Regions from separate parts of the Agromyces atrinae genome, predicted to be linked through region 2. Evidence: predicted binding sites of a transcription regulator. Region 2 holds the regulator's gene; the other holds the start of a gene.
What was found. Region 2 encodes LexA, which represses DNA repair genes until DNA is damaged. Its sites were predicted from a motif close to TCGAACANNTGTTCGA; they were not measured.
Positions count from the first base shown of each region.

Region 1 (14,481 bases), 740 kb from region 2:
CTCTCATGTTCGCCGGCCTGACGGTCGCGAACGTCGTCGGCATCCCCTTCGGGACCTTCGTCGGCCAGCAGTACGGCTGGCGCGCGACGTTCTGGGCCATCACGGCCATCGGCGTCATCACGCTCGTGGGGATCCAACTGCTCGTGAAGCGCTCGCCGGCACCCGAGTCGAAGGGCCTGCTCTCCGAGATCGGGGTGCTCCGTCGCCCGCAGGTGCTGCTCTCGGCGGCTGTCAGCATCCTCACGTTCGGTGGGCTCGTCGGCGCATACACCTACATCGCGTTCACGCTCGTCGAGGTCACGGGCTTCGGCGTCGCCGCGGTGCCGTGGCTGCTGCTCCTCTTCGGCGTCGGCACGTTCATCGGAAATCTCATCGGAGGTCGCCTCGCCGACCGCGCTCTCGACCGTTCACTGCTCATCGTCATCGCACTCCTCGCAGTGGTGCTCGTCGTCTTCGCCCTGACGGCAGCGAGCATCTGGGCGACGCTCGTCACGATCTTCCTGCTCGGCACGGTCGGATTCGCGACCGCTCCCGGTCTGCAGTTGCGCGTCATGCGGTTCGCCGGAGACGCGCCGACGGTCGCGTCGGGCGCGAACATCGCGGCGCTCAACGTCGGCAACGCGCTCGGCGCCTGGCTCGGCGGGGTGACCATCGCGGCCGGCCTCGGTTTCGTGTCGCCGCTCTGGGTCGGGGCCGGCCTCGCCGTCGCCGCACTGCTCGTGCTCCTTCCGGCGAGTATCGCCGCCGCGTCCGCCGAGCCGAGGGATGCCGGTCCGGATGTCTCGGTCGGCGCGAACCCGGCGCGCGAGCAGCAGCCGCACTGATCGAACCCGCTGTCGGAACGCGTTCCGGCCGTCATCCATTCACGACACATCTGGTGAGAAAAGGGGAACACCATGTTGCACACCGAGAGACGGGATGACCCGCACGGGCATTCTCAGACGACGAGTTCGACGATCACGCCGGTCGACCGTGGTGCGGGAGCGTCGGGTGACAGCGCGCGGTTCACGGCGATCGGCTTCTTCCCCGGACTCGGCAGTCGAGCGGCCTACCGGGGAGTCGGACTCGAGACGATCGGGTCGGGGTTCACGAGCGTCGGGGCGGTCTACGACGAAGCGGCTGCGGCGCTCGGACTCTCGTCCGCATCGTCGCTCGCACTGACCCCGGCGAATCTGCCGGCGGACCCCGTCGAGCGCCAGGGCTTCATCGGGGCCGCCGTCCTCACACACAACATCGCGATCCACACCGATCTGGTCGAGCGCGGCCGCCGCGCGGGCCACCCGATCTTCACGGCGTTCACCGGCGAGAGCTTCGGCATGCTCGCCTCGGCGGTCGCGGCAGGCTCTCTGACGATCGGCAACGGCGTCATCCTCGCCCGCGCATTCACTCCGCTCCTGCTCGCCGCCGCGAACCAGCGCGCGTCGGGCACGTTCGGTGACGCCCTCGAGCAGTACATGCCGACGTACTCGTCGTCGCATCCGCCGGTCGCGGAACCGGCGCACGTCATCGCGTTGCGAGGCGCTCCCGACGCTCTCGAGCGCGTGCTGGCGTACGCCGTCGAACACCACGACGACAGCATCGAACTGCACAAGCGGTACTCCCGTCACCAGGCGAACGTCTACGTACGCTCGAGCTTCATTCCGTCGTTCGCCGACATCCTGCGGTCCTTCCCCGAAGTCTCGGCCGAGGAGCTCAAGGAACCGACGCGGTTCCTCGCCCATTCGCGCAAGATGACGCGAGCCCGCGAGGCGCTCGATCGCTTCATCGATGCGCACGGAATCGACATCCGGGCTCCGCACACCCCGCTCATCTCGAACAGCGGCGGCGGCTTCCTGCTGACGGGCGACCACGTTCGGGGCGCCGTGCTCGCGATGACGAACGAGGTCATGCACTCGCAGCGCACGGTCGAACTCATCGACGACCTGCGCCCCGACCTCGTCATCGAGATCGGTCGAGGCGGCAAGTCGCTCGACCTCCTGCGCGACAACGCGTCACGTCCGGCAGCCGTCATGGGGAGCGACGCCGCCGACAGTTCGCGGATCGTCTCAGGAGCGGCGCTCGCGGGCCGGCTGACACACACGATCGACGCGCTGCGCTCCGGTGCAACCGCGCACCCCGACGGTCGCGACATCACCCTGCTCCGCGATCTCACGAGCCTCGCCGCGAACGAGCCGGCGTTCGCCCGCTATCTGACGACGACGGCGTGCGCCCTGGCCGCCTCCGCCGAACACGACTCCGAGCCGTCCGCCTTCCGCGAGTTCCGAGAGACGCTGCAGTTCACACTCGCCCACCGCCATCACCTCGGCGCGGGCGAACTCGTGGTGAACGCCCGGCAGAAGAAGCGCCTGGTGGGCTCGCGGCGGAGCCTCGGACGCGCGTACACCGAACTGCGGATACTCACGGCGCGCGGCACGATACGCGACCGCGAGGTCTCGGCCACCGAGGACACCGAAGCGCTCGTCATCCATTTCGAACGACCTCGGCGAGCGCGTGCGAGCGAGACCGCGCGAGCCGCTCGCGAGCTCCTCGATTCGCAGCCGGCCGCCCAGCGGTTGCGCGACGCGATCGTCGATCACCTCCGCCGCGAGGACCGACCGAGTAGAAGCCTCGGTGCGACCATCGCGCACGCCGACATGATCGACGTCATCATCCATCAGGTGACGATGTTCGAGCTGCTGAAGCAGCACCGGAGAGGGCTCGTCGGTCAGAGTCACGTGTTCCTCGACGGCAGCGACCCCGTCGGATGGCTGCTGGCACTCGTCGCGGGCGGCGCCGTCGACCCCGGTGACGTCATCGAGCTCGGGGCCCACGTCATCGCGCCGCGCTCGCCTGAGAGCCGGACGAGCGATCTCGTCGCTCGCCTGTGCGAACGGATTCGCGACGCGACCCTGCCTCTGCTCTCACCCGACGGAGCGCCCGTCCTCGCACGACACGACCTCCACGCGGCGACTGTCGCCGTCTTCCAACGCGGTCACGCACGCGGCGGGCGTCGGTCGATCCACCTGAACGCGTCGTGCACGGTCATCGCGCTCGGATCGGCGAGCCGCCTCGCCCGTCTCGACACGGCCCCGCACGCGAACGCCGTCATCGTGGTGCGCGCCGCCGACGAGTTCTGGCACGCGGGCCTCAATCCCGCGCTCGATCGTGCCGACTCGCGCGTGCTCCTGACCTCGTCGCCGGAACGGCGTGCCACCGCCGCGTACGCCCGGCGCCGGAACCTCCTGCACACGACGGTGAGTTCCTACGTCAACGCCGGCGAGACGGTCGTCGGTTTCGGCGAGGGCGGCAGCGAATCGATGACGATCTTCTTCCGACGCGACGGCGGTGATGAGGTGCTCGTTCGCAAGGTGCTGAGCGAGGCGCTCACCACCGCGCGCTGGGACCCGGCCGGAACCGGTCCGATGCTTCCTCCCTTCACGAAGGCCAAGCGTCAGGCGGAGTACCTGGCCGCGCTGCCTGATGCGCTCCGTCCGTTCTTCCCCGAGGTCTACGACGTCGTCGAACGCGAGATCACCCTGCCCGATCAGGCCCGCGGCGAGCGGGTCTGCCGCGAGGTCATCTACGAGATGAGCTACGTCGCGGGCGACGAGGTCGGTCAGTACGTGCGGGAGCACACGCCGCCCGCCGCGATCATCGCGCGCCTGTACGAGGAGATCATCGGCTTCGTGCACCGCAACGTGCACTCCGAACGCCGCACGCCGTCACCGGGCGCGACGATCGAGGAGCAGTACTTCCGGAAGATCGAAGACCGCCTCGACCTCTGTCGCCAGACCGCGCCCCGCACGTTCGGGCCTGCTCTGCTCGACTCGGAGCGGATCGTCATCAACGGGCGCCCGTACCGCAACTACCGCGCGCTGCTGTCGGAGTTCCGAGCGAACCCCGCCTATGCGAGCGTGCTCGAGTCGCGGTTCCACTCGCTCGTCATCGGCGACACGAACACGGAGAACATCAAGATCGGCGACAGCGCTCCCCTCCTCCGCGCTCAGGAGCTGATGCAGGCGGGGGCGAGCGACGACCGCGTCGCCCGAGCGCTCTCGGACATCACCGCCGAGTCGATCCGCCTGAAGTTCCTCGACCCGCGCGCGATCGGTTATCGGAGCGATGGCGCCGACACCCGCGACGATCCGATGTACGACAACAAGCCGTGGCACAACTCGATCGGGCACTACGACGAGATGCACAACGAGCTGTTCGATCTGGATGTCTCGTCCGCGGCCGACGGCACACCCTCGATCTCGATCGCGTTCCACGACGACAACCCGTACCAGCGTGCGTACCGGGTGAGCGATGCCGTCGAGCACGGGCGACCGATCGACCGCGATCACCCCCGCGGGATCGAGGACCACTTCGCAGACGTCATGTCGACCGTGTACGTGCGGGCCGGCGAGTCATCCGATCACGATGCGGACGACCCGCACTGGATCACGCGGTTCGTCTTCACGATGGGCACGCACTTCACCGCGATGCCGCCGTTTCACTTCAGCTCGGAGATCGAGGGCACTCTCGTCGACTCGCCCGACGTGCAGCGACGACCGATCGCGATCTACTGCGAGGGCATCAAGTGGCTCAACTGGGCACTCGAGATGCTCGAGGGCACCCGCACCGAGTTCCTCGGGGTGGATGTCCGTTCGGAGGTGTTCGCACGATGACGCGACTCATCTCACCGCCAATCTCCGGGCTCGCCGACCTGTCGGTCGAAGCGCGCGTGCTCGCGACGCCCTGGAGCCGCATCGTGCGCGGCATCGGTCTCGGTCAGCACCCGGTCGGGTACGACAGCGTCGCGGCGGCGCAGATCCGGCGGTCGTTCGACGTGCTCGGCGCGCGGCTCGATGATGCGAGCCCGTACTCGACGTTCTCGCGCGCCGTGGCGGAGCTCGCTCTCGACGTGACCGACCCCGCGCAGTCGCTCACCCGGGCGCAGGTCGCGGTTCGCGTCGAGCGGGCGAGGGTCGCGCTCGGAGCCATCGCGAACCCGTACTCGCGGGTGACGGCGGGCTGCATCCTGCTCAGCGCGGTGGCGAAACTCGGCGTCGATGCGTCGCTCGTCATCGACGCGCCCGGTGCACGCGATCTGCCCGCCGAGATCCTCGCCGCGGTCGACCTCATCCAGCCCGATGGCATCCAGGACGAGAATCACGGGCGGCACGGGGACTACGAGCGCGTCGCCGCCTGGACGGCCGTCTTCCTCGCCTTCGGCCAGGCCGACATCGGACACCGGCTCGTCACCCCCGGCCGGGATCGCGTGGCCGAGGCCGTGGCATCCCTCCCCCGCATCCCTGCGCCGTTCTTCCGCGGGAGGGGCGGGGCGACGCTCGTCTCCGCGATCGCCCTCCTGAGGCGGGGCGATGCCCTACGTAGCGGCGAAACGGATGCCGTGGGTGGCGTGTTCGCCGCGCTGGATGACGCCGATCGCATCGGCATCCACCCGGCGTTCCCGAGCCCCATGAGTGCACAGTTCGTCGCGATCTACCCGCTGCTCACGATGCTCAACGCGGTCGCCGTGGCGGGCGGAGGTCGGGTGCCGCGGGATCGGATCGCCGAGGCCTCCCGACTGATGGCCGAGCTTGAGCCCGTCGAGCGCACGCACATGGCGCTCTACTACGTGGTGGCACTGCACAACCTCGGCCGGCTGGACGACGACGTGCCCGATCTGGATGCCTTCGTCGAACCGCTCGTCGCGCAGTGGCGAACGATCGACCCGGGGCGCGACTACTTCCTGTATGGCATCTCGTATCCGTACCTCGCACAGTTGGCGTACTTCACGGGACGCGCCGACCTCATCACCGAGCAGATGCTCGACCGGATGGTGGGCGCCTTCCCGTCGCTCGAACTCACAGCGGAGGGGCGCGCCAATCGCCCGTATCCGTTCGCGTATGCGCTCAACATCGCGGCCGAACTCGGGGCCGGCGAGTTGTTCTCCTCGCCGCACCCCGCGTACGGCGGGCGCGCGCCGTACGACTGGGTCGTCGATCACCTCTCCCCCGGCGGTCGGATGGAGTCAGCGCGCCTCTACATGCTCGACCACGCCCTCGTGGGGTGGGCGTTGCGGATGCGAGCACCCGACAGCGTGGAACCGGGGGTGCTGGGGCGGTTCTCGTTCGCGGGTGGGTCGGAGCCGGGCCGTTCGGCGCGGGACGGCGTCACTGGCGGACGGCCCGAATTCTCCCGGGAGGACGGCGAACCATCGCCCGCCTCGGTGTAATCTATGAATCGATATATTCCGATTGATCGAGCCACCACGAAGGACACCCATGCCCCCGCGCGTCACCGTCGACGAAGCACCGGCCGGACTCACCGACGACACCCTTGAGGTCTTCAAGGCGCTTTCGAATCCCGTGCGGTTGCAGATCCTGCAGTGGCTGCGCGAGCCTCGGGCGCACTTCGACGCCGAGCGGGCCATCGCCGATCCCGATGAAGTCGGCGTGTGCGTGAGCCACATCACCGAGAAGGCAGGACTCGCGCAGTCCACCGTCTCGTCGTACATGAGCGTCCTCGAGAGGGCGCAGCTCGTGACGTCGACACGCATCGGCAAGTGGACGCACTACCGCCGCAACGAAGAGCGAATCGCGGCCGTCGTCGACAGCCTCGGTCAGAGCCTGTAGGAATCGGGGCGACTGGGGGCGGTTGCGCTGGGCGGCTGGGTTGGCAGCTCAGATCACCTCACCGCGTCGCCCGCTCTACTGTCGATCTTTTCCACCCTTGCCAGCAGCGCCATCTCTTCCGCCCCAACCCGCTCGTACTTCGGTGCGATTCTTCGTATACATCTTCTAATTAGACGCTCTAATCTTGCGATCCAATAGAACATATCTCCATTATCTGGTACACTGAAAGTACGTCGTGCCTGTCGTATCTGTTCTGAAATCAGAGGATGGCACACGCATGAGCACCACACCCGAGGCGGTCGACCCGCTGCTCGACGCGTGCGGTTCGGTCGCCGATGCGTGGGCCGGCGCGCTCATCGGCGGCGTGCGAGTGAACTCTGACCCGTGGGGCTCGTCGGAGTGGGATGCCTCTGACGACGTGATGTCGATGAGCGCGGCGGGTCTACTCCGGGTGCAGCGGTCCCTGTCCCACCTCTCTCGACAGCTCGACGCGCTGCAGGTTCGCGTCGCGCACGGCATCGCAGAGCGCTCCACCGGCGACGACGACGATCTGGCCCGCTCCGAGGGGTATTCGTCGGCTACGCGACTCATCGCGGCAACCCTCGGCACCGGGTTCGGGGCCGCCTCTCGCATCGTGTCCGTCGGAGTCGCGACCGCGCCGCGGCAGTCCTTCACCGGCGAACGGCTACCCGCTCGCCATCCGATCCTTGCTGCCGCATTGGCAGGCGGGCGGATGACTCTCGCGGTCGCCGCGCTCATCAGCACCTTCCTCGACCGCATCGCGCTCCGCGCCAGCACCGACGAACTCAACGACGCCGAAGGCTTCCTCGTCGAACGCGCCCGTCATGTCGGGCCCGACGGCATCACACGCCTGATCAAGCGTCTCGAGGCGCACCTCGACCCCGACGGGGTGGAGCCGCGCGAAGACGCGCTCCGCGCTGCCCGCAGCCTCACCATTCGCGAAGACCGCAACGGACTCATCCGCCTCACGGGCACCTTCGACCCCGAGAACGGCGCGCCCATCCAGACAGCCATCAACGCTCTCGTCGGAGCAGCCCTGCACGAGAGTCGCGGTGAACCCCGGCCATCGACAGGCCCTGAGGGCGGCAGCGTTCCCACCCCTCTCGGTACTGGCGACGACGGCGACACCGATCCCACGACTCGCGAGACACGCTCCCTCGGTCAGATCAGGGCCGATGCGTTGACGGCGATCGCACTGCTCTCGCTCGCGTCTACTGATGCACCACCCGCTCTGCGCGCCGCGACGGTCGTCGCACGTATCGACTACGCCGACCTCATCGACTCGCTCGACTCGCTCGCACCGGAGGCCGATTCGTCGACACCGATCGACAAGCGCGGCTCGGGGTACGCCACCATCGACGGCATCTCCACCCCGGTGTCCGCTGCGACGGCACGACGGATGGCTGCGTCGCACGGAGTCATCCCGCTCGTCCTCGGGGGCGACAGCGAAGTGCTCGACCTCGGACGAGATCGCCGCCTCTTCACCCCTGCGCAACGCATCGCACTCACCGAGCGCGACGGCGGATGCGCGTGGCCCGACTGCGGAATGCCGCCCTCGCACACCCAAGCGCACCACATCAGATGGTGGACTCGCGACAACGGCCCGACCGACCTCAGCAACGGCATCATGCTGTGCTCGTTCCATCACCATCGCGTCCATGCGGATGGTTGGAAGATTCACATCGACGGCAACCAGACCTGGTTCACACCCCCGGTCCACCTTGATCCATCACGCACTCCACGGCGCGGAGGTTCAGGCCTCACGCGCGCGCCCTCCACCCGCCGCCGTCCCGCAGTACCAGGCAACCCCGCAGCACCAGGCAACCCCGCAGTACGAGGCAACCCCGCAGCACCAGACAATGCCGCAGCACAACCACCGCCAGTCCACGCCACGGTCTCAGCCGCAGCCCGAGCGCCAGCACGCGCCGATGCTCGCAGGCGCGCCCGCAATGACCGTGCCCACGTGATGGCGACGACATGATGGCGACGACGTGACGGCAACGGAAAGACGAAAAGATGGAGATGACGGAGCAGAGACGACGAAAGGGTGCCGTCGCGGCGACCGAGTCGCCGGCGACGAGCACCCTCTCGCGGGAGCGAAACGCCTACGCGGCGAGTGCCCCGAACTGCGCACCGCTCGCGAACCGGCCAGCGCGCGCGACACGAACCGAGATCGCTCCCTCGTGCGCGTCGACGGTGACCGCCTGACCGTCTCCGAGCTCACCGCTCACGACGAGTTCGGCGATGCGGTCATCCACCTCGCGCTGGATCACGCGACGCAGGGGCCGGGCGCCGTATTCGGGCTCGTATCCGATCTCCGCGATGAGGTCGACCGCGGCATCCGTCACCGAGAAGTCGATCTCTCGAGCGGCGAGCCGCGCCGACGTCGCACCGAGCAGCAGGCGCACGATCGACGAGAGCTGTGCCGTGTCGAGCTTCCTGAACAGCACGATCTCATCGATACGGTTCAGGAACTCCGGTCGCATCGCCTCGCGGAGCTTGCCCATGACGCGATCGCGCAGGTCCTTCTCCGACGCGAAACCTCCGGCGGCGGCATCCGCCTGCGCGACGAATCCGAGTGCACCCGAACGCGAAGCGAGGAATTCCGAACCGAGGTTCGACGTCATGACGATGACGGCGTTCCTGAAGTCGACGACGCGACCCTGGCCGTCGGTGAGGCGACCGTCGTCGAGCACCTGCAGCAGCAGGTTGAACACATCGGGGTGCGCCTTCTCGATCTCATCGAACAGCACGATCGAGTACGGGTTGCGCCGCACGCGCTCGGTGAGCTGTCCGGCCTCGTCGTATCCGACGTATCCGGGAGGGGCACCGACGAGACGCGACACGGTGTGCCGTTCGCCGAACTCGCTCATGTCGAAGCGGATCACGGCCGACTCGTCAGCGAAGAGCGACTCGGCGAGAGCCTTCGCGAGCTCGGTCTTGCCGACACCCGTCGGGCCGAGGAAGAGGAAGCTCCCGACCGGTCGACGCGCGTCGCCCATGCCGGTGCGGTTGCGACGCACGGCCTTCGCGACAGCGGCGACCGCGTCATCCTGCCCCACGACGCGGGCGTGCAGTTCGGCCTCGAGGTGTCCGAGACGTTCGCGCTCACCCTCGGTGAGACGGCTGACGGGGATGCCGGTGGCACGCGCGATCACCGCAGCGATCTGCGCCTCGTCGATGACGGCCTCCGGCGACGACGCCGCAGCGCGACCCGTGGCACTGGCCTCGTCGAGCTTCGCCTGCACTCCGGCGATCTCGTCGCGCAGCCGCGACGCCTCCTCGTAGTGCTCGGCCGAGACGGCCGCATTCTTGGCGCCCTCGAGCGAGGCGAGCTGCTCGATGAGCCCGCTCACGTCGACCTGACGCCCGAGGCGCAGGCGCAGTCGTGCCCCCGCCTGGTCGATGAGATCGATGGCCTTGTCGGGCAGCACGCGGTCGCCGAGGTACCGGGCCGAGAGTTCGACCGATGCACGAAGCGCCTCGTCGGTGTAGGTCACACCATGGTGCTCCTCGTATGCAGGACGCAGTCCGTGAAGGATCAGCACGGCGTCCTCGATCGACGGTTCGCCCACGCGCACGGGCTGGAAGCGACGCTCGAGCGCCGGGTCCTTCTCGATGCGGCGGTACTCCGCGAGCGTGGTCGCGCCGAGCAGGTGCAGCTCGCCTCGCGCGAGACGCGGCTTCAAGATGTTGCCGGCGTCCATTCCGCCATCGCCCGCTCCACCGGCACCGACGACGGTGTGCACCTCGTCGATGAAGACGATGAGTTCGTCACGGTGCGCCGAGATCTCGTCCATCAGCTTCGTGAGTCGCTCCTCGAAGTCGCCGCGGTAACGCGTGCCGGCGAGCATCGCGGGCAGGTCGAGCGAGACGACGCGCTTGTCGCGCAGTTGCTCGGGAACCTCGCCGTCGACGATCGCCGAAGCGAGCCCCTCGACGATCGCGGTCTTACCGACTCCCGCCTCGCCGACGAGCACGGGGTTGTTCTTCGTGCGTCGCGAGAGGATCTCGATGGCCTGCTCGATCTCGTCGGTGCGCCCGATGACGGGGTCGAGAGATCCGAGCGCGGCGAGCGCCGTGAGGTCGGTGCCGAACTGGTCGAGCATCGGGGTGTCCGAGGGCGCGGCGGCCTCACCGTCATCCGTCGCCGTGAAGTTCTGCTCGTCGCCGACGCCGTCGCGAAGTCCCTGAGTGAGTGCCTCAGCCGTGACGCCGGCGCGCGCGAGCACCTGGCCCGCGGGGGCATCCTGACCGAGCACGAGCGCGAAGAAGAGGTGCTCGGGGTCGATGTACGTCGATCCCGACGAGCGCGCCACCTGGTACGCGTGGAAGAGCGCACGGCTCGCCGACGGGGTGATCGTCGCGGCCCGAGCGCGGGGGTCGCCGGCCTCGAAGCCCTCGGATGCCGCGGGCAGACGCGACTCGGCGGCCGTGACGATGCGCTCGGGATCGACATCGATTCGTGCGATGGCCTGCGCCACCGTCTCGTCCTCGACGATCACGCGCACGATGTGCAGCGCATCGAGTTCGGTCTGACCGCGCTCGAGCGCGAAGCGCCCGGCCTGCTGCAGGATGCTCTGCGTCCGCGCGGTGAGGAAGCGGCTCAGGTCGATGGATCGTGCCGCACGAGCACGCTCGCCGTCGAGGTAGCGCGCAAGGAAGTCGTCGAACGAGTTGCCGTCGTCGGGGCGGGAATCAGCGTTCTCGGGGGTGAAGTTCTCGGGCACGAAACCTCCTGGGTTGAAACTTGAGTGCCTTACGCTCAACTTCAACGCGAGCGGGGCGAGGGTATTCCCGGCGTGCGTCGATTTCTTCCCGAGAGGTTGCTGTCATCTGCCGACATCCAGGAATTCATGCGCGCGAGCACCGTTGTCCCGAACATGACAACACTCGGAATCATCGGAGCAGGACACATCGGATCGAACGTCGCGCGGGCCGCGATCGCGGCGGGATATGACGTCGTCATCTCGAACTCGCGCGGACCGGAGACGCTCGGCGACCTCATCGGCGAACTGGGCGGGAAGGCGCGAGCCGCGACCGCCGAGGAAGCCGCAGCGGCGGGCGACGTCGTCCTCGTCGCCGTGCCCCTCAAGAACTACCGCGACGTTCCCGTCGCTCCCCTCGCCGGAAAGATCGTCGTCGACGCGAACAACTACTACTTCGAGCGCGACGGTCACATCGACGCCCTCGACCGCGGCGAGACGACGACATCGTCGCTCCTGCAGGCGCACCTGCCCGAGTCGAAGGTCGTCAAGGGCTTCAACCACATCGTCGCCGCGACGATCCCGACCGACGGCACTCCCGCGGGAACGCCCGACCGCCGCGCCCTCGCCACGGCGAGCGACCACGCCGATGCGATCGAGTTCATCACCCGCTTCTACGACGAGCTCGGCTTCGACACCGTCAACATCGGTGCCCTCGAGGACTCGTGGCGCGTCGAGCGCGACCGCCCGGCCTACGTCGTGCGCCAGAACCGCGACGAGCTCGTCGCGAACCTCGCGAAGGCGAACCGCCTGCCGTAGTCGCGGTGCTCGGCGTCGCTCAGCGGCCGCCGAGGAATCGCGCGGCGACGGTGTCGTCGAGCGCCGCCTCGATTCGGGCGCGGTGCTCGGCGGCGACCGCCGACAGATCGGCGAGCGGATGCCACGCGAGATCGGTCATCTCGCCATCGGCCGGGTACGGGTCACCCTCGACCCATGCGCAGCGGAACGTCAGATCGAGGTAGTCGGCCTGGTCGCCGTTGGCGTAGGTGATCCGCGGCACGGTGCTGACCGAGGCGAGGCGCTCGACGCGAATCACGACGCCGGCCTCTTCGAGAGCCTCGCGACGCGCCGCGTCCGCCGGCTCTTCGCCGGGATCGACGATGCCCGTGATGGGCGTCAGCGCACCATTGTCGGAACGGCGGCCGAGCAGCACGTCGTCGCCCCGCAGGATGACGGCGGTGACGCCGACGAGCGAGAGCGGAACGGTTCCCACGTGCCGACGGAGTTCGAGGATGAAGTCAGGGGTGGCCATGCCGCCACCCTAGCGAGACGCGCCTGATGAGACGACGGAAGCGCGCCCCGGGAATGCTCCCGGGGCGCGCTTCGACGTTGGTGCTGCGTGTGCGTCAGTCCACTCGGCGGCGCAGGACGAGGAATCCGCCGGCGACGAGGAGCATCAGCCCTCCCGCGAACAGCGTCGCCGCACCGGCGGCATCGATTCCGGTCTCGGCGAGCGATTCGCGCGGTGCGTCACCCTGCGTAGGTGCCGGCGCCGGTGCAGGCGCGGGCTCCGGTGCCGGTTCGGGCGCAGGTTCGGGCGCGGGCTCCGGCTCCGGCTGGGGCTCGGGCTCCGGCTCGGGCTCGGGCTCGGGCTCGGGCTCGGGAACGACCGGCTCGGCGACCACGGTGAGCTGGATGCTCACCGATCGCGTCGCAGAGACGAGGCTGAGCGTGCGCTGCCCCGGGGCGGCGTTCGCGATCGTCAGGGTTCCCGTCGCGGCACCGTCGGTGTCGGCGTCGAGCGTCAGGACGCTCTGGGTGTCCCACTGCACGTCGATCGACTCGTCGGCACCGAATCCGGTCGCCGTGATCGTGATGCCGGAAGCGAGGTCGCTCACGGTCGGCGTCGTGGTCGACGGCACGACGACGGGCTGCGGCTGAGGTTCGGGCTCCGGCTCAGGCTCAGGCTCAGGCTCAGGCTCGGGCTCCGGCTCCGGCGCAGGCACATCGGCCGTGACGGTCAGCGTCGTCGCGATACTCGCGGCACCGCTCGATACGGCGAGCGAGTACGTTCCCGCGCCGAGGGGGCCGGAGTACGTGAAGCGCGCCTCACCGTCATCCGTCGCCGTCTCGGTCGCGACGGGCGACCCATCGACCGCGAGCTCGACGCTCGACTGGGCGAGGAAGCCCGAGGCGGTCACGACGATGCCGTCGTCGACGAGGGCCGACTCCGAGACGCTCGTGGCCGAGAGGGCGATGGCGGGTTCGGGCTGAGGCTCCGGCTCCGGCTCCGGCTCCGGCTCAGGCTCCGGCTCCGGCTCCGGCTCGGGTTCGGGCTGCCCGCTCACTTCGGCGACCCACTCGAACGTGTTGCCCGAGCAGCCGAGGTCGGGCATCGTCGCGACGCCCTGGCCGCTCGCGGTTCCGTCGGCCTCGATGATTCCCGCGACGACGAATCGGATCTGCGCGCCCGGATCTCCGACGTACCAGTCGGCTCCGAAGAAGCCGTTCTCCTCGACGGGAGTCGGCGGCATGTCGGCCCACGGCGTGATCGCGGGCATGCCGAAGCAGTAGATCGCGCTCTGCGTGGAGAAGCCGCTGACGAGTCCGTCGCTGCTCACCTCGAACGAGACGGGCGAATCGAGGTCGTCCTGTGTACCCGTGTACTGCCCGGCAGGCACGGGTGATGCGGCGAACGCGGCACCGGCGATCCCTCCCGCGGTGAGCGCGAGGGCCCCGGCTCCGGCGAGCGCTGTGGCCCACAGGCCACGCTTCGCTCTCGGTCGTGTCGGCATGAATGTCATCGTGGTGTGGTCTCCCCATGGTCGCGGCTCACACCCCGAACGGGGGTAAGCACTCGGCTTCACGATGCTATGAAGCGGACCGCCGCCTCCGGTATCCGTGGTTCCACGGGTATCTCGACGCGGGGCACGACGAGTGGCACAGTGGCGTGATGGCGATCGACATTCGGCCGGCGACGGTGTTCGCCCATGTCGCGACGATGGTGGGGCCGAAGCGTCCCGATGCGAACGTGTGCTGGTGCCTCAGCTACCGCATCCCGTCGGCCGACAACCGCGAGCTCGTCGGCCCCGCGCGCGGCGATCGCGTGCGCGCACTGTGCCGCCAGACGGTACCGCCCGGTGTGCTGGCCT
Region 1 is NZ_JACCBI010000001.1:1,752,340-1,766,820, forward strand. It holds gene BJ972_RS08370 (MFS transporter) at 1-824, shown strand, start outside; gene BJ972_RS08375 (ACP S-malonyltransferase) at 897-4,649, shown strand; gene BJ972_RS08380 (hypothetical protein) at 4,646-6,202, shown strand; gene BJ972_RS08385 (ArsR/SmtB family transcription factor) at 6,252-6,602, shown strand; gene BJ972_RS08390 (HNH endonuclease signature motif containing protein) at 6,880-8,604, shown strand; gene BJ972_RS08395 (ATP-dependent Clp protease ATP-binding subunit) at 8,729-11,353, opposite strand; gene BJ972_RS08400 (NADPH-dependent F420 reductase) at 11,507-12,148, shown strand; gene BJ972_RS08405 (NUDIX hydrolase) at 12,168-12,641, opposite strand; gene BJ972_RS08410 (LPXTG cell wall anchor domain-containing protein) at 12,736-14,124, opposite strand; gene BJ972_RS08415 (GNAT family N-acetyltransferase) at 14,283-14,481, shown strand, end outside.
Region 1: BJ972_RS08390 (HNH endonuclease signature motif containing protein) is a predicted target of LexA. The motif match lies at 6,755-6,770, and genes of this name have one in related genera.

Region 2 (14,481 bases):
GAGCGTCGACCGTGTTCCAGCCCATGTGCGGGAGGACGGGTGCTTCGAGTTCGTCGACCACTCCGGGCCATTCGCCGAGTCCCTCGGTGTCGACCCCGCGCTCGATGCCGCGTTCGAAGAGGACCTGCATGCCGACGCAGATGCCGAGCACGGGGCGACCGCCCGAGAGCCGGCGATCGATGATCTCGTCGCCGCGCACCGCGAGCAGCGCGTCGACGACGGCCGAGAACGCACCGACTCCCGGCACGAGGAGGCCGTCGGCCTCGACCGCCGTGCGCTTGTCGGAGGACAGCACGACATCGGCGCCCGCGTGCTCGAGCGCCTTGACGGCGGAGTGGACGTTGCCCGAGCCGTAGTCGAGGACGACGACGCGCGGAGCGCTCACAGAGCGCCCTTGGTCGACGGCACGCCCGACACGAACGGGTCGAGCGCCTTCGCCTGACGGAACGCGCGCGCGAACGCCTTGAACTCGGCCTCGGCGATGTGGTGCGGATCGCGGCCGCCGAGCACCGTGAGGTGCACGGTCAGCCCCGCGTTGAGCGTGATGGCCTCGAACACGTGGCGCACCATCGAACCGGTGAAGTGACCGCCGATGAGGTGGAACTCGAAACCGGCGGGCTCCCCCGTGTGCACGAGGTACGGGCGGCCCGAGATGTCGACGACGGCCTGGGCGAGCGCCTCGTCGAGAGGGACGAGGGCGTCGCCGTAACGCGAGATGCCGCGCTTGTCTCCGAGCGCCTGACGGATCGCCTGTCCGAGCACGATGCCGATGTCCTCGACCGTGTGGTGGACGTCGATCTCGATGTCGCCCTTCGCACGCACCCGCAGGTCGGTCAGCGAGTGCTTCGCGAACGCCGTGAGGAGGTGGTCGAAGAACGGGACGGAGGTCTCGATGTCGCTCGTACCGGTTCCGTCGAGGTCGAGGGAGAGGTCGATGCTCGACTCGCTCGTCTCGCGCTGAACGCGTGCGGTCCGGTTCGGGGTGGTGCTCGTCATGAGGTCATCCTATTGCCGCGTTCTGCGGCGAGTTCGGCGATGGCGGTGAGGAAGGTCCTGGTCTCGGCTTCGGTGCCGGCCGTCACCCGCAGGTGACCGGGGATGCCGACGTCGCGCACGAGGACGCCGCGGTCGAGGAGCGCCTCGAACACCGCGTGCGGATCGTCCACCCCGCCGAAGAGCACGAAGTTGCTCGCACTCTCGTGAGGCGTGAAACCCAGCTCGCGCAGTCGCACGACGATGCGATCGCGCTGTTCACGGATCTCGCCGACCATCGCGAGCATCTCGTCGGAGTGGGCGAGCGCACCCAGGGCGGCCGCCTGCGTCAACGCCGACAGGTGGTACGGCAGCCGGACGAGGCGGAGCGCGTCGGTCACCGCCGGGTCGGCGGCGAGGTAGCCCACGCGTGCCCCGGCGAAGGCGAACGCCTTGCTCATCGTGCGTGACACGAGGAGTCGAGGATGCTTCGACAGCAGCGAGAGCGCGCTCGGCGTGCCCTCGGGGGCGAACTCGATGTACGCCTCGTCGACGACGACCATGCCGCGAGCGTGCGACGCCACGGCGTCGATGACGTCGAGCGACAGCGGGGTGCCGGTCGGGTTGTTCGGACCGCAGAGGATGACGATGTCGGGGTCGTGCTCGTCGAGGGCGGCGACCGCCGACGCGATCGAGATCGAGTAGTCGTCGGCACGAGGCACGCCGATCCACCGGGTGTCGGTGCCGCCCGCGAGAAGCGGGTACATGGAGTACGTCGGCGTGAAGCTCAGCACCGAGCGGCCCGGGCCGCCGAAGGCCTGGAAGATGTGCTGGAGCACCTCGTTCGACCCGTTCGCGGCCCAGATCTGATCGGCCACGAGGCCGTGGCCGAGATAGGCGGCGAGTTGCTCGCGCAACTCGGTGAACTCACGATCGGGGTAACGATTGAGCGTGAGGATCGCGGCCGCGAGCCGCCCCAGCACGTCGTGGGCGACAGCCTCGGGGATGGGATGCGTGTTCTCGTTGACGTTGAGCGCGACGGGCACCGTCTTCTGGGGTGCACCGTACGGGGTCTTACCGCGCAGATTGTCGCGCAGCGGGAGGTCGTCGAGAGAAGTCACCCGATCAGCCTAACGAGCGTGACGGCCGCCTCTGTGCGACCGTGCCCGAATCAGTAACCGAGAGGAACGGCGATCTGCTGACCCGGTTCGAGCGACGAGCTCGTGAGGCCGTTGAGGCTCGTGATCTCGGCGATGACGTCGCGCGGGTCGACCGTCGGCGCGAGCGACTCGGCCAACGACCAGAGCGACTGACCCGGCTCGATCGTGACGTAGCGGAACGAGACATCGGCGCTGGAACTGCCGGCCACCGCGGGAACAGCGCTCAACCCCGCGAAGAGTGCGACGGCGACGACCGGTACTGCGGCCAGGGAGGTGAGCACGATGCGCCCGCGTCGCGTGAGACGCAGACGGGTACGCGGGGCGACGGATCGACCTGCGTCGACACCACTACCGATAACGAACGGGCTGCTGGCGATAACCGTGCTCATGTCACACCTCCTGAGTGTTCGCATGCGGCCCTCGGCCGGGAGAGCCGCATGCGAAGATGTATTCCGAACCTATCTTCGATTATTCGAAAGTTCAAGTACTTCTTCGGAAGATTTCGGTTCTGAGATCGCGACACACTCGAAGAGATGTTTGTCTCGGTCGAACGGCGGCGATACAGTTTCGAGTACCTGGTGACATTCGATCAGGGACCACTGACACTCGGCCCGCCCACGACGTGCGGAGCCCGGAGAGGGGCACACCAGTGAGCAACGACACCGACGCCGAACGGCCGGCGCGCACGCGCCGTCGCAAGAGCCTGAGCGCGAAGCAGCTCTCCATCCTCGAGTTCATCCAGCGGTCGGTGAGCCAGCGAGGCTATCCGCCGAGCATGCGCGAGATCGGCGATGCTGTCGGGCTCGCATCGCTGTCGAGCGTCACCCATCAGCTCAACCAGCTCGAGCTGAGCGGCTATCTCCGCCGTGACCCCAACCGCCCGCGCGCGCTCGAGATCCTCATCGACGTGCCTCAGAGCGAGGGCACGACGACCGACGTCGACTCCTACTCGAGCACGCCCATCGGCGACGCCGCGATGGTCCCCCTCGTCGGTCGCATCGCCGCCGGCATCCCGATCACCGCCGAGCAGCAGATCGATGAGGTGTTCCCGCTCCCCCGGCAGCTCGTCGGCAAGGGCGAGCTCTTCATGCTCAAGGTCGTCGGAGAATCGATGATCGACGCGGCCATCTGCGACGGCGACTGGGTCGTCGTGCGCGCGCAGAAAGAGGCGGAGAACGGCGAGATCGTCGCCGCGATGCTCGACGGAGAAGCGACCGTCAAGGTGTTCCGGCAGCGCGACGGCCACACGTGGCTCCTCCCCCGCAACAGTGCCTTCGAGCCGATCCTCGGCGACGAGGCCGACGTGCTCGGCAAGGTCGTCGCCGTGCTCCGCGCCGTCTGACCGACACGAACGAGAGAACGCCCCCGGCACCGAGCCGGGGGCGTTCTGTCGTGCTGATCGCGTCTACGCGTCGGCGAGCTGTGCGCGCACGGCGCGCGTGGCCTCGAGGATGTTGCGGAGCGAGGCCACCGTCTCGTCGTATCCGCGCGTCTTCAGTCCGCAGTCGGGGTTGACCCAGACCTGGCGCTCGGGGATCGCGGCGACGGCCTTCTCGAGGAGCGAACGCACCTCGTCGACGCTCGGGACGCGCGGCGAGTGGATGTCGTACACGCCCGGACCGATGCCGTGGTCGAACCCGCTCGACTGCAGGTCGTCGACGACCTCCATGCGACTGCGCGCGGCCTCGATGCTCGTGACGTCGGCATCGAGGTTCTGAATGGCGTCGATGACCACGCCGAACTCCGAGTAGCAGAGGTGCGTGTGGATCTGCGTCTTCGCCTCAACGCCCGCCGTCGCGAGACGGAAGGAACCCACCGACCAGTCGAGGTAGTCGGCGTGGTCGGCGTTCTTGAGCGGGAGCAGTTCGCGGAGTGCGGGCTCATCGACCTGGATGACACCGATGCCGGCGGATTCGAGGTCGGCGATCTCGTCGCGCAGCGCGAGCGCCACCTGACGTGCCGTCTCGCCGAGCGGCTGGTCGTCGCGCACGAACGACCACGCGAGGATCGTCACGGGGCCGGTGAGCATGCCCTTGACGGGCTTCTCGGTGAGGCTCTGCGTGAAGACCGACCAATCGACGGTGATCGGCGCCGGGCGCGACACGTCACCCCACAGGATCGACGGACGCGTGCAGCGGCTGCCGTACGACTGCACCCAGCCGTTCTGCGTCACCTCGAAGCCGTCGAGGTTCTCGGCGAAGTACTGCACCATGTCGTTGCGCTCGGGCTCACCGTGCACGATGACGTCGAGACCGATCTCCTCCTGGAGATCGACGACACGGCGGATCTCGTCGCGCATGAGCTCGAGGTACGCGGCCTCGTCGATGTCGCCCTTCAGGAGCTGGGCGCGGGCACGGCGGATCTCGCCGGTCTGCGGGAACGAGCCGATCGTCGTCGTCGGCAGCGGCGGGAGGTCGAGTGCGGCGTCCTGCGCGGCGAGGCGCTCGGCGTACGACCCACGCGAGAAGGCGCTGTCGTCGAGGCCGGCGAGGCGCGCACGGACGGCGCCGTCGCGAACGCCGGGCGCGTCGGCGCGGTCGGCGAGAGCGGCGGTGGCGGCGGCGAGCTCGGCCTCGATCGCGGAGCCCCCGTCACGGATGCCGCGTGCGAGCGCCACGACCTGCGCGACCTTCTGGTCGGCGAAGGCCAACCAGCTGACGAGGCGAGCATCGAGGAGCGACTCGTCGGCGACGTCGTGCGGGACGTGCTGGAGCGAGGTGGACGTCGACACGGAGACGTTCGGGCTCAGGGCGCGCACGCCCTCGGCCGCGGCGAACGCTCCCGCGAGGTCGCCGCGCCACACGTTGTGGCCGTCGACGACGCCGGCGACGAGCGTCTTCGTGGCGAGGGCGGAGACCGCTGCATCGTCGAGCCCGGTCGGCAGCGAGCCGCGCACCAGGTCGAGGCCGATCGCGTCGACCGTCGAGGCCGCGAGCACCGGCAGGGCGTCGTCGAGGCTGCCGTACGGGGCCGCGACGAACAGCTGCGGCCGACCGGCGACCGCGCCCAGCACCGCGTACGCACGCTCGAGGGCGGCGAGCTGCTGATCGCGGGGAACGGTGATGCTCTCGTTGACGAGACCGGGCTCGTCGAGCTGAACCCACTCGGCGCCGGCGAGGGCGAGGCGCTCGAGCAGCTCGACGTAGACGGGGAGCAGGTCGTCGAGACGCTCGATCGGCGAGAAGCCCGCGCCCGCGTCATCCGCCGCCTTGCTGAGCAGGAGGAACGTGACCGGTCCGACGATCGACGGGCGCGTCAGGAATCCGGCGGCCTTCGCCTCCTCGAACTCGCGGACGATGCGATCGCTCGAGAGCGAGAACACGGTGTCGGGTCCGATCTCCGGCACGAGGTAGTGATAGTTCGAGTCGAACCACTTCGTCATCTCGAGAGGGGCGTCGTCGCCCTCGCCGCGCGCGATCGTGAAGTACGCGGGAAGACCGATCGAGCCGTCCGACTCGCGCAGACGCTCGAAACGCGCGGGGATCGCGCCGACGGCGACGGCCGCATCGAGCACCTGGTCGTAGAACGAGAACGTCTCGGGAATCGCCGAGTCGTCCTGACCGAGCCCGAGTCCGGCGAGTCGGGTACGCGTGACCGCACGCAGTTCGGCGGCCGCCGTCTCGAGGTCGTCGAGCGACGAACGACCCGCCCAGTACGACTCGACGGCCTTCTTCAGCTCACGTCGACGACCGATGCGCGGGTAGCCGAGGATGGTGCCGGACGGGAACGGGGTGCTGCTCATATCGTGTACTCGATTCTCTCGGAGAGGCTGGAACGGGTGGGGGTCGACACCGTGAGACGGTCGATCGTCGAGAGGACGGCCTCGTGGCGGTTGAAGGTGTAGAGGTGCAGGCCGGGGGCGCCGCCCGCGAGCACCTCGCTGCCGAGACGGGCCGCGTAGTCGACACCGATCTCGAGCTGGCCGGCCTCCGACGGCTCGACCTGCAGCGCGATCGCGAGGTCGGACGGAGCGGGAACCCCGGTGAGCTCGGCCAGACGGCGCAAACGCGCGGGAGTCGTGACCGGCATGATGCCCGGCAGGATGTCCATCGTGACGCCCGCAGCGCGGGCGCGATCCACGAAGCCGAGGTAGTCGTCCGCGTACCAGAACAGCTGCGTGATCGCGAGGTTCGCGCCGGCGACCTCCTTCGCGAGGAGTGCGTCGATGTCTTGCGAGGGGAAACGCGACCGGGGGTGCCCGGTCGGGAACGCCGCGACGGCGACGCGCTCGGGGCGCGGACGGTCGCGGATCTCGCTCGCGCGCGTTCCCGGGATGCGCGACTGGCCGAACGGCTCCCGCTCCTCCTGCACGCGGTGGATGAGCTGCACGAGCTCGGCGGACGACGCGAGATCGCCGATGGCGTCGTCGCCGTCGACGGCGCCCTTCGGCGGGTCGCCGCGAAGCGCGAGGAAGCTCGTGATCCCGGCGTCGAGGAACTCACGGACGAGTCGGTTCGCATCGGCATGCGACGAACCGACGCACGTGAGGTGGGCCATCGGCTCGACGTCGGTGTGGTCGAGGATGTAGCGGAGCACCGTGAGGGAGGGCCCGCGCGAGGTGCCTCCCGCGCCGAAGGTCACGGAGATGAAGTCGGGATCGGCCTCGGCGAGGCGATCGATGGTGCGGCCGAGGGCGAGTGCCGCCGCATCGTTCCGCGGCGGGAAGAGTTCGAACGAGACGCGCGGGCGACAGGCCGCGTCGGCGGCGGCCGAGGGACTGGAGACGGGCATCGAGGGGATCCTTCGCGAGGGAGACTGACCCCGCCCGACGGATGTCGAGCGGTGGCGTTTCTTCGCGGGCGGATGCCGGGCTCGGCTGTCGCTCCGGCGAGCACGGGGTGCTCGCAACGAGTGATTCGAGACTACGACTCAGCGGCTCTGACGGAAATGCGCGTTTCGGATTGTGACGCGGACGGCGGCGGACTCAGCCGACCGGCTGGGCGCGCGCGTACTCGGCGAGCTGGTTCGCCTGCTCCGGGCTGACCAGGGCGTGCACACGCGTGCCGTCCTCGAGGTACTCGGTCTCGAGCACGCGGGCCGTCTCGTGAAGGCTCGACACGAGGTCGCCGCGGTCGTACGGGATCACGAGCTCGACGTCGATCGAGGGGTCGGGCAGCATGCGCGTGATGGCCGCGAGGATCTCGTCGACGCCTTCGCCGGTGCGCGCGGACGCGAAGACCGCGTTCGGCGCCAGTCCGCGAAGGATGAGACGCTCTTCCTCGGTCACGAGGTCGGCCTTGTTGAAGACCACGAGCTCCGGGATGTCGCGTGCGCCCGTCTCACCGATGACGTCGCGAACGGTCGTCAGCTGGCTCGCCGGGTCGGGGTGCGCGGCGTCGACGACGTGCACGACGAGGTCGGAATCGGCGACCTCTTCGAGCGTCGAGCGGAACGCCTCGACGAGCTGGTGAGGGAGGTTGCGCACGAAGCCGACGGTGTCGGCGATCGTGTAGACGCGTCCGTCACTCGTCGTGTTGCGGCGCACCGTCGCGTCGAGGGTCGCGAAGAGCGCGTTCTCGACGAGCACCCCGGCTCCGGTGATGCGGTTCAGGATGCTCGACTTGCCGGCGTTCGTGTAGCCCGCGATCGCGACCGACGGCACGGCGTTCCGGCGACGGTTCGCTCTCTTGGCCTCACGGGCGGGCTTCATGCCGGCGATCTGTCGACGGAGCTTCGCCATGCGGTTGTGGATGCGTCGGCGGTCGAGTTCGATCTTCGTCTCACCCGGGCCGCGCGAACCCATACCGGCGCCCGCGCCACCCACCTGGCCACCGGCCTGGCGCGACATCGAGTCACCCCAGCCGCGCAGGCGCGGGAGGAGGTACTCGAGCTGGGCGAGTTCGACCTGCGCCTTGCCCTCGCGACTCTTCGCGTGCTGGCTGAAGATGTCGAGGATGACGGCCGTGCGGTCGATGACCTTGACCTTGACGACGTCCTCGAGCGCACGCCGCTGGCTCGGTGCGAGCTCGGAGTCGGCGATCACGGTGTCGGCGCCGAGCGACTTGACGATGCCGGCGAGTTCTTCGGCCTTGCCCCGGCCGAGGTACGTGCTGGGGTCGGGGTGCGGACGACGCTGCAGGAGTCCGTCGAGCACGTGCGCGCCCGCCGTCTCGGCGAGGGCGGCCAGTTCGCGGATCGAGTTCTCGGCGTCGGAGAGCGTTCCCTGCGAGTACACGCCGATGAGCACGACGTTCTCGAGGCGCAGCTGCCGGTACTCGACCTCGGTGACGTCTTCGAGCTCGGTCGAGAGGCCGGCGACTCGGCGGAGAGCCGCACGTTCCTCGCGCTCGAATTGCTCGCCGTCGCTCCCGCCCGCGACATCCGCGGATCGAGTCTGGAGGGCGTTCGCCGAACCATCGCCGAACAGCGAATAGCCGCTCGAGCGTGTTTCGGCGCCGTTCAGGATGCGCGCGACGGCGTCGTCGCCGGGGGCATCGTGCTGCGCTTCAGTCATCGTCTCCACCCTAGTTCCTCAGATCCGTGGATCTGCTGTAGTTTCCCCTGTATGGCGTCGGAGCACTATTTCACCTCGCAACCCGCAAGCGGATCGGCGCTCCGCGAGATCACGGTCCATCTGGGCGGCCGCGATGTGCGGCTGACGACCGCGGGGGGCGTGTTCAGCCCCGACCACATCGACGTCGGCACCCAGGTGCTGCTCGCGAACTCTCCCGTCGCTCCCCCGAGCGGCGATCTGCTCGACCTCGGGTGCGGCTGGGGGCCGATCGCCCTCGACCTCGCGCTCGCCTCTCCCGAGGCGACCGTCTGGGCCGTCGACGTGAACGAGCGGGCGCTCGACCTCGTGCGACGGAACGCCGCGACTCTCGGCCTCTCCAATGTCAACGCCGTGACGCCCGAGGATGTTCCCGAGGGGATCACCTTCCGCACGATCCGCTCGAACCCGCCGATCCGCGTCGGCAAGAACATCCTCCACGACATGCTCATGCACTGGCTGCCGCGTCTCGAGCCGGACTCGGACGCATGGCTCGTCGTGCAGCGGAACCTCGGTTCCGACTCGCTGCAGCGCTGGCTGCAGGACGAGCTGCCGAGCACCTACGGCGTCGTGCGCGCCGCCACGGGCAAGGGCTACCGCGTCTTGCACGTACGGAAGCGCACGCACTAACCGAGCGCGAGCACTCCGTCGAAGACGAGCTCAGCGGGCCCCGAGAGGGCGACGTGCTCGCCTTCCTCGGTCGGGAACATCCTGACGCCGACGACTCCACCGGGAACCTCGACGCGCCAGTCGTTCGGCGCACCGGCGCCGGCCCAGTGCCGCACGGCGAGGGCCGCCGCGACGGCTCCCGTGCCGCACGAGAGCGTCTCGCCCGATCCGCGTTCGTGGACGCGCATGCGGATGCGACCCACCCCGTCATGGACGAGCGGGTCTGCCGGCACGACGAACTCGACGTTCGCTCCGTCGGCGGCGGGAGGGTCGAGGATCGGCGCGACGCCGAGATCGAGCTCGTCGAGCTCGCGCTCGTCGGCGAGGGCCACGACGACGTGCGGGTTACCGACGTTGATGCCGAGCCCGGGTCGGGGAACGGCGAGATCGCGCGCTCGCACGAGCGGCTCTCCCCCGTCGAGGCGCCAACGGCCGAGATCGACCTGGAAGCCCGAGGTGCTGCGCTGTACATCGCGCACGCCCGCGCGGGTGCCGATCGGCAGCGTCGAACCGGGGGCGATCTCGGCAAGCCCTTGCTCGACGAGGTAGCGGGCGAACACGCGGATTCCGTTGCCGCACATCTCCGAGACGGTGCCGTCCGAGTTCCAGTAGTCCATGAACCACTCGGCTTCGGAGTCTTCAGCGAGTGCCGCGGCCCCGGCCGCGAGGTTCGTCGAGCGGACGGCACGGATGATCCCGTCGCCGCCGACCCCGAAATGACGATCGCAGATACCGCTGATCTGCTCGGGAGTGAGCTCGATCGCACCATCGGGGTCGGAGAAGAGCACGAAGTCGTTTCCCGTGCCCTGGCCCTTGGTGAATGTCAGTTCGAACGCCATGACTTCAGTCTAGGGACGAGAGGCGGGCGATCTGCTCGCGGACGGCGGTGGCATCGCCGGAATCGACGAGGGCGGCCTCCCGGTAGCGCGAGAACCAGCCGACCTGTCGCCGGGCGTATCGGCGTGTGAGGCGTTGCGTCTCGGCGATCGCCTCGTCTCGCGAGACGGTGCCGTGGATCTCGTCGATCGCCTGACGGTAACCGATCGCGCGACTCGCGGTGACGCCGCGCTCGATGCCGAGAGGGAGCAGCCGCCTTACCTCGTCGATGATGCCGTCGGCCCACATGGCCTCGACCCGCCGGTCGAGTCGATCGACGAGTACGTCGCGCGGCGTCGTGAGCATCACCGTGCGGTGCTCGCGCCACACGAGGGGCTCGTCGGGAAGTCGCGCCGCCGCCGGTTCTCCCGTGATCTCGATGACCTCGAGTGCTCGAACGATCCGCCGACCGTTCGTCGACCCGATGGCCGCGGCCGTCTCCGCATCGAGGTCGGCGAGACGGCGCGCGAGGATGCCGGGACCGAGTCGCTCGAGTTCATCCTCGAGTCGCGCGCGGACGGCGGCATCCGTGCCCGGGAACTGGAAGTCGAACAGCACGGATGACACGTAGAGGCCCGATCCTCCGACGAGGATGGGCACGGCGCCCCGCGCGATGATCGCATCGATCGCGGCGCGAGCCTCGACCTGGTAGCGCGCGACCGAGGCCTCCTCGGTCACGTCGAGCACGTCGAAGAGGTGGTGGGGCACTCCGCGTCGCTCACCGACGGCGAGCTTCGCGGTGCCGATGTCCATGCCGCGGTAGAGCTGCATCGCATCGGCGTTCACGACCTCGGCGCGGCCCCCGTGTCGCGCGATCTCCTCGGCGACGTCGAGCGCGAACGCCGACTTGCCCGTTCCCGTCGCACCGACGACGGCGACGACGCTCACCTCAGCGCTCGTCGTCGTTCACGTCGTAGATCGGCACGGTGCTCACGAGGTCGGGGCCGAAGCCCGGCTTGATGAGCGGGCGGATGTCGCTGCGGGGCCGCAGCGCGGGAAGACCGAGTGACACACGCGCGGGTGCCGAGCCGTCGGACGGCGCAGCGGGCACGCCGCAGCTGTCGGCCTGGGCGCGATCCCACGCGTCGCCGGCACGGGTGCGTCGGATACGGAGAGGCGAACCGTCGGGCGAATCGGCGATGAGGTGGAAGGACGCCGCCTGCGAGATGACGACGCTCACGATGTCGCCGGGGCGCGGGATGTCGCTGCCCTCGGGCACCTCGAAGTGCACGAGTCGCGAGTCTTCGGCGCGGCCGGAAAGGCGATGCGTCTCGGCATCTTTCTTGCCCTCGCCCGTGGCGACGAGCAGTTCGACCCGACGGCCGACGAGATTCTCGTTCTCTTCGCGGGAGATGCGGTCTTGGAGTGCCGTCAGTCGCTCGTAGCGCTCCTGGACGACCTCCTTCGGAACCTGATCGTCCATCGTCGCCGCCGGAGTGCCCGCGCGGATCGAGTACTGGAAGGTGAAGGCGGAGGCGAAGCGTGCGGCCTCGACGACGCGCATGGTCTCAAGGAAGTCTTCCTCGGTCTCCCCCGGGAATCCGACGATGATGTCGGTCGAGATCGCCGCGTTCGGGATCTTCGCGCGAACGCGGTCGAGGATGCCGAGGAACTTCTCCGAGCGGTACGAACGTCGCATCGCGCGGAGGACGCGGTCGGAGCCCGACTGCAGGGGCATGTGGAGCTGCGGCATGACGGCGGGCGTCTCGGCCATCGCATCGATGACGTCATCGGTGAACGCCGCGGGGTGCGGGCTCGTGAAGCGGATGCGCTCGAGCCCCTCGATCGCGCCGGCCGCGCGCAGGAGCTTGCCGAACGCGAGTCGATCGCCGAACTCGACGCCGTACGAGTTGACGTTCTGGCCGAGGAGCGTGACCTCGATGGCGCCGTCGTCGACGAGAGCCTGCACCTCGCCGAGGATCTCGCCCGGGCGACGGTCCTTCTCTTTGCCGCGGAGCGAGGGCACGATGCAGAACGTGCAGGTGTTGTTGCAACCGACGGAGATGGACACCCAGCCGCTGTAGCTCGAGTCGCGCTTTGTCGGGAGTGTCGACGGGAAGGTCTCGAGGGCGTCGAGGATCTCGAGCTGGGCCTCGTCGTTGTGACGAGCTCGCTCGAGGAGGCTCGGCAGCGAGCCCATGTTGTGGGTGCCGAACACGACGTCGACCCACGGCGCCTTCTCGAGGATCGTGTTCTTGTCCTTCTGGGCGAGGCAGCCGCCGACGGCGATCTGCATACCCTCATGACGCCTCTTGACGCTCGCGAGGTGGCCCAGGTTTCCGTAGAGCTTGTTGTCGGCGTTCTCACGCACGGCACACGTGTTGATCACGACGATGTCGGCCTCGGTGCCGTTCGCCGGCACGTAACCGGCTGCCTCGAGCGACCCGCTCAAGCGCTCGGAGTCGTGGACGTTCATCTGGCAGCCGAAGGTGCGCACTTCGTACGTGCGTGCCCGACCGGTCGGATCGAGAGAGGCCGACGAGACGTCGATGGCGTTCGGCGAGGTCGTGAGGGTGCTCATGATGCGGACAAGTCTACGTTCGCCGTGTGCGGAGTCTCACGTCGCCCGTGAGCGTCTCAGCGCAGGCCCAACGCGGAGCGCGCCGCCTGGCGTGCGACCGAGCCGTTGTAGCCCTTGCGCTGGAGGAAGCCGACCAGCCGCCGCTCGGCGACGTCGGACGTGAGCGAACGCATACTGCGGGCGCGCTTCTCGGCGAGTTCGAGGGCTGCACCGGCATCGTCGTCGGGCAGAGCGGCGATCGTCTCGATGATGACCGCGGAATCGATGCCGCGGCGGAACATCTCTCGTTCGACGAGAGCACGCCCCATGCCCTTCCGCTCGTGATGCGAGCGCACGATCTCTTCGGCCAGTCGTGCATCGTCGAGATAGCCGAGCCGCTGAAAGCGCGACAGGATCGCGTCGGCGTCGTCTCCGACGGCACCCTCGGCCGTCAGCAGACGATAGGCCTCATCCATCGAGAGCGACTTCGATCGCAGGCGTCGGAGAAGCCGGTCTTCGGCCGCCTGGCGCGTCTCGGTCTCGTCGTCCTCGAGATCGTCGGCATCCTCATCGGAGCCGTCGATGTCGGGATCGGAGGAGTCTCGAGCGCCCGCGCCGAAACGGGCGACCGTGACTCGCGCTCCCGCCGGAGAGGCGGCTGTCGGGGACGCAGCGAGGCGTGAGACCCGCGGGCTCGGCGGCGTCTCGTCTTCGCCGAACTCCCAGCCGGGCTTCGGACCCGCTGCGATCGCGTCGCTCGCGGACGCAGGCCCCTGGACCGCGCCGCTCGCCCCCGGAAGATACGAGACCGGAGCGAGGCGCTCGTCACCCGTCGATTCGTCTCGACTCATGATGTGCTCCTCGCTCCGGTCTCGCGGGGTCATGCGCCCTTGCGGGCGGCGACCTTGGGGGCGATGGGTTCGACGGGTGCGACTGCGCCCGCGTTTCCGATGCCGAGCTTCGCGAGGATCTTGTTCTCGATGTCGAGCGCGATGTCGGGGTTCTGCAGCAGGAAGTTGCGGGCATTCTCCTTGCCCTGGCCCAGCTGGTCGCCGTCGTAGGTGTACCAGGCACCCGACTTCTTGACGATGGCCTGGTCGACGCCGTAGTCGATGAGGCTTCCCTCACGCGAGATGCCGACGCCGTAGAGGATGTCGAACTCAGCCTGCTTGAAGGGCGGCGCCATCTTGTTCTTGACGACCTTGACGCGGGTGCGGTTACCCACGGCGTCGGTGCCGTCCTTCAGGGTCTCGATACGACGGATGTCGAGGCGGACCGACGCGTAGAACTTCAGCGCCTTACCACCGGCCGTCGTCTCGGGGCTGCCGAAGAAGACACCGATCTTCTCGCGCAGCTGGTTGATGAAGATCATCGTGGTGTTGGTCTGGCTGAGACCACCGGTCAGCTTGCGGAGCGCCTGCGACATGAGGCGAGCCTGGAGGCCGACGTGCGAGTCACCCATCTCGCCCTCGATCTCGGCGCGCGGCACGAGGGCTGCGACGGAGTCGATGACGATGAGGTCGATGGAGCCCGAACGCACGAGCATGTCGGCGATCTCGAGCGCCTGCTCACCGGTGTCGGGCTGCGAGACGAGGAGGGCGTCGATGTCGACGCCGAGCTTCTTGGCGTACTCGGGGTCGAGCGCGTGCTCAGCATCGATGAAGGCGGCGATTCCACCGGCGCGCTGCGCATTGGCGATCGCGTGCAGGGTGAGCGTCGTCTTACCCGACGACTCCGGACCGTAGATCTCGATGATGCGGCCGCGGGGCAGCCCGCCGACGCCGAGGGCGACATCGAGAGCGACGGAGCCGGTG
Region 2 is NZ_JACCBI010000001.1:1,011,802-1,026,282, forward strand. It holds gene hisH (imidazole glycerol phosphate synthase subunit HisH) at 1-385, opposite strand, end outside; gene hisB (imidazoleglycerol-phosphate dehydratase HisB) at 382-996, opposite strand; gene BJ972_RS04930 (histidinol-phosphate transaminase) at 993-2,093, opposite strand; gene BJ972_RS04935 (LysM peptidoglycan-binding domain-containing protein) at 2,144-2,521, opposite strand; gene lexA (transcriptional repressor LexA) at 2,782-3,474, shown strand; gene metE (5-methyltetrahydropteroyltriglutamate--homocysteine S-methyltransferase) at 3,538-5,874, opposite strand; gene BJ972_RS04950 (methylenetetrahydrofolate reductase) at 5,871-6,863, opposite strand; gene hflX (GTPase HflX) at 7,057-8,586, opposite strand; gene BJ972_RS04960 (class I SAM-dependent methyltransferase) at 8,638-9,252, shown strand; gene dapF (diaminopimelate epimerase) at 9,249-10,130, opposite strand; gene miaA (tRNA (adenosine(37)-N6)-dimethylallyltransferase MiaA) at 10,135-11,055, opposite strand; gene miaB (tRNA (N6-isopentenyl adenosine(37)-C2)-methylthiotransferase MiaB) at 11,057-12,688, opposite strand; gene BJ972_RS04980 (regulatory protein RecX) at 12,745-13,518, opposite strand; gene recA (recombinase RecA) at 13,548-14,481, opposite strand, start outside.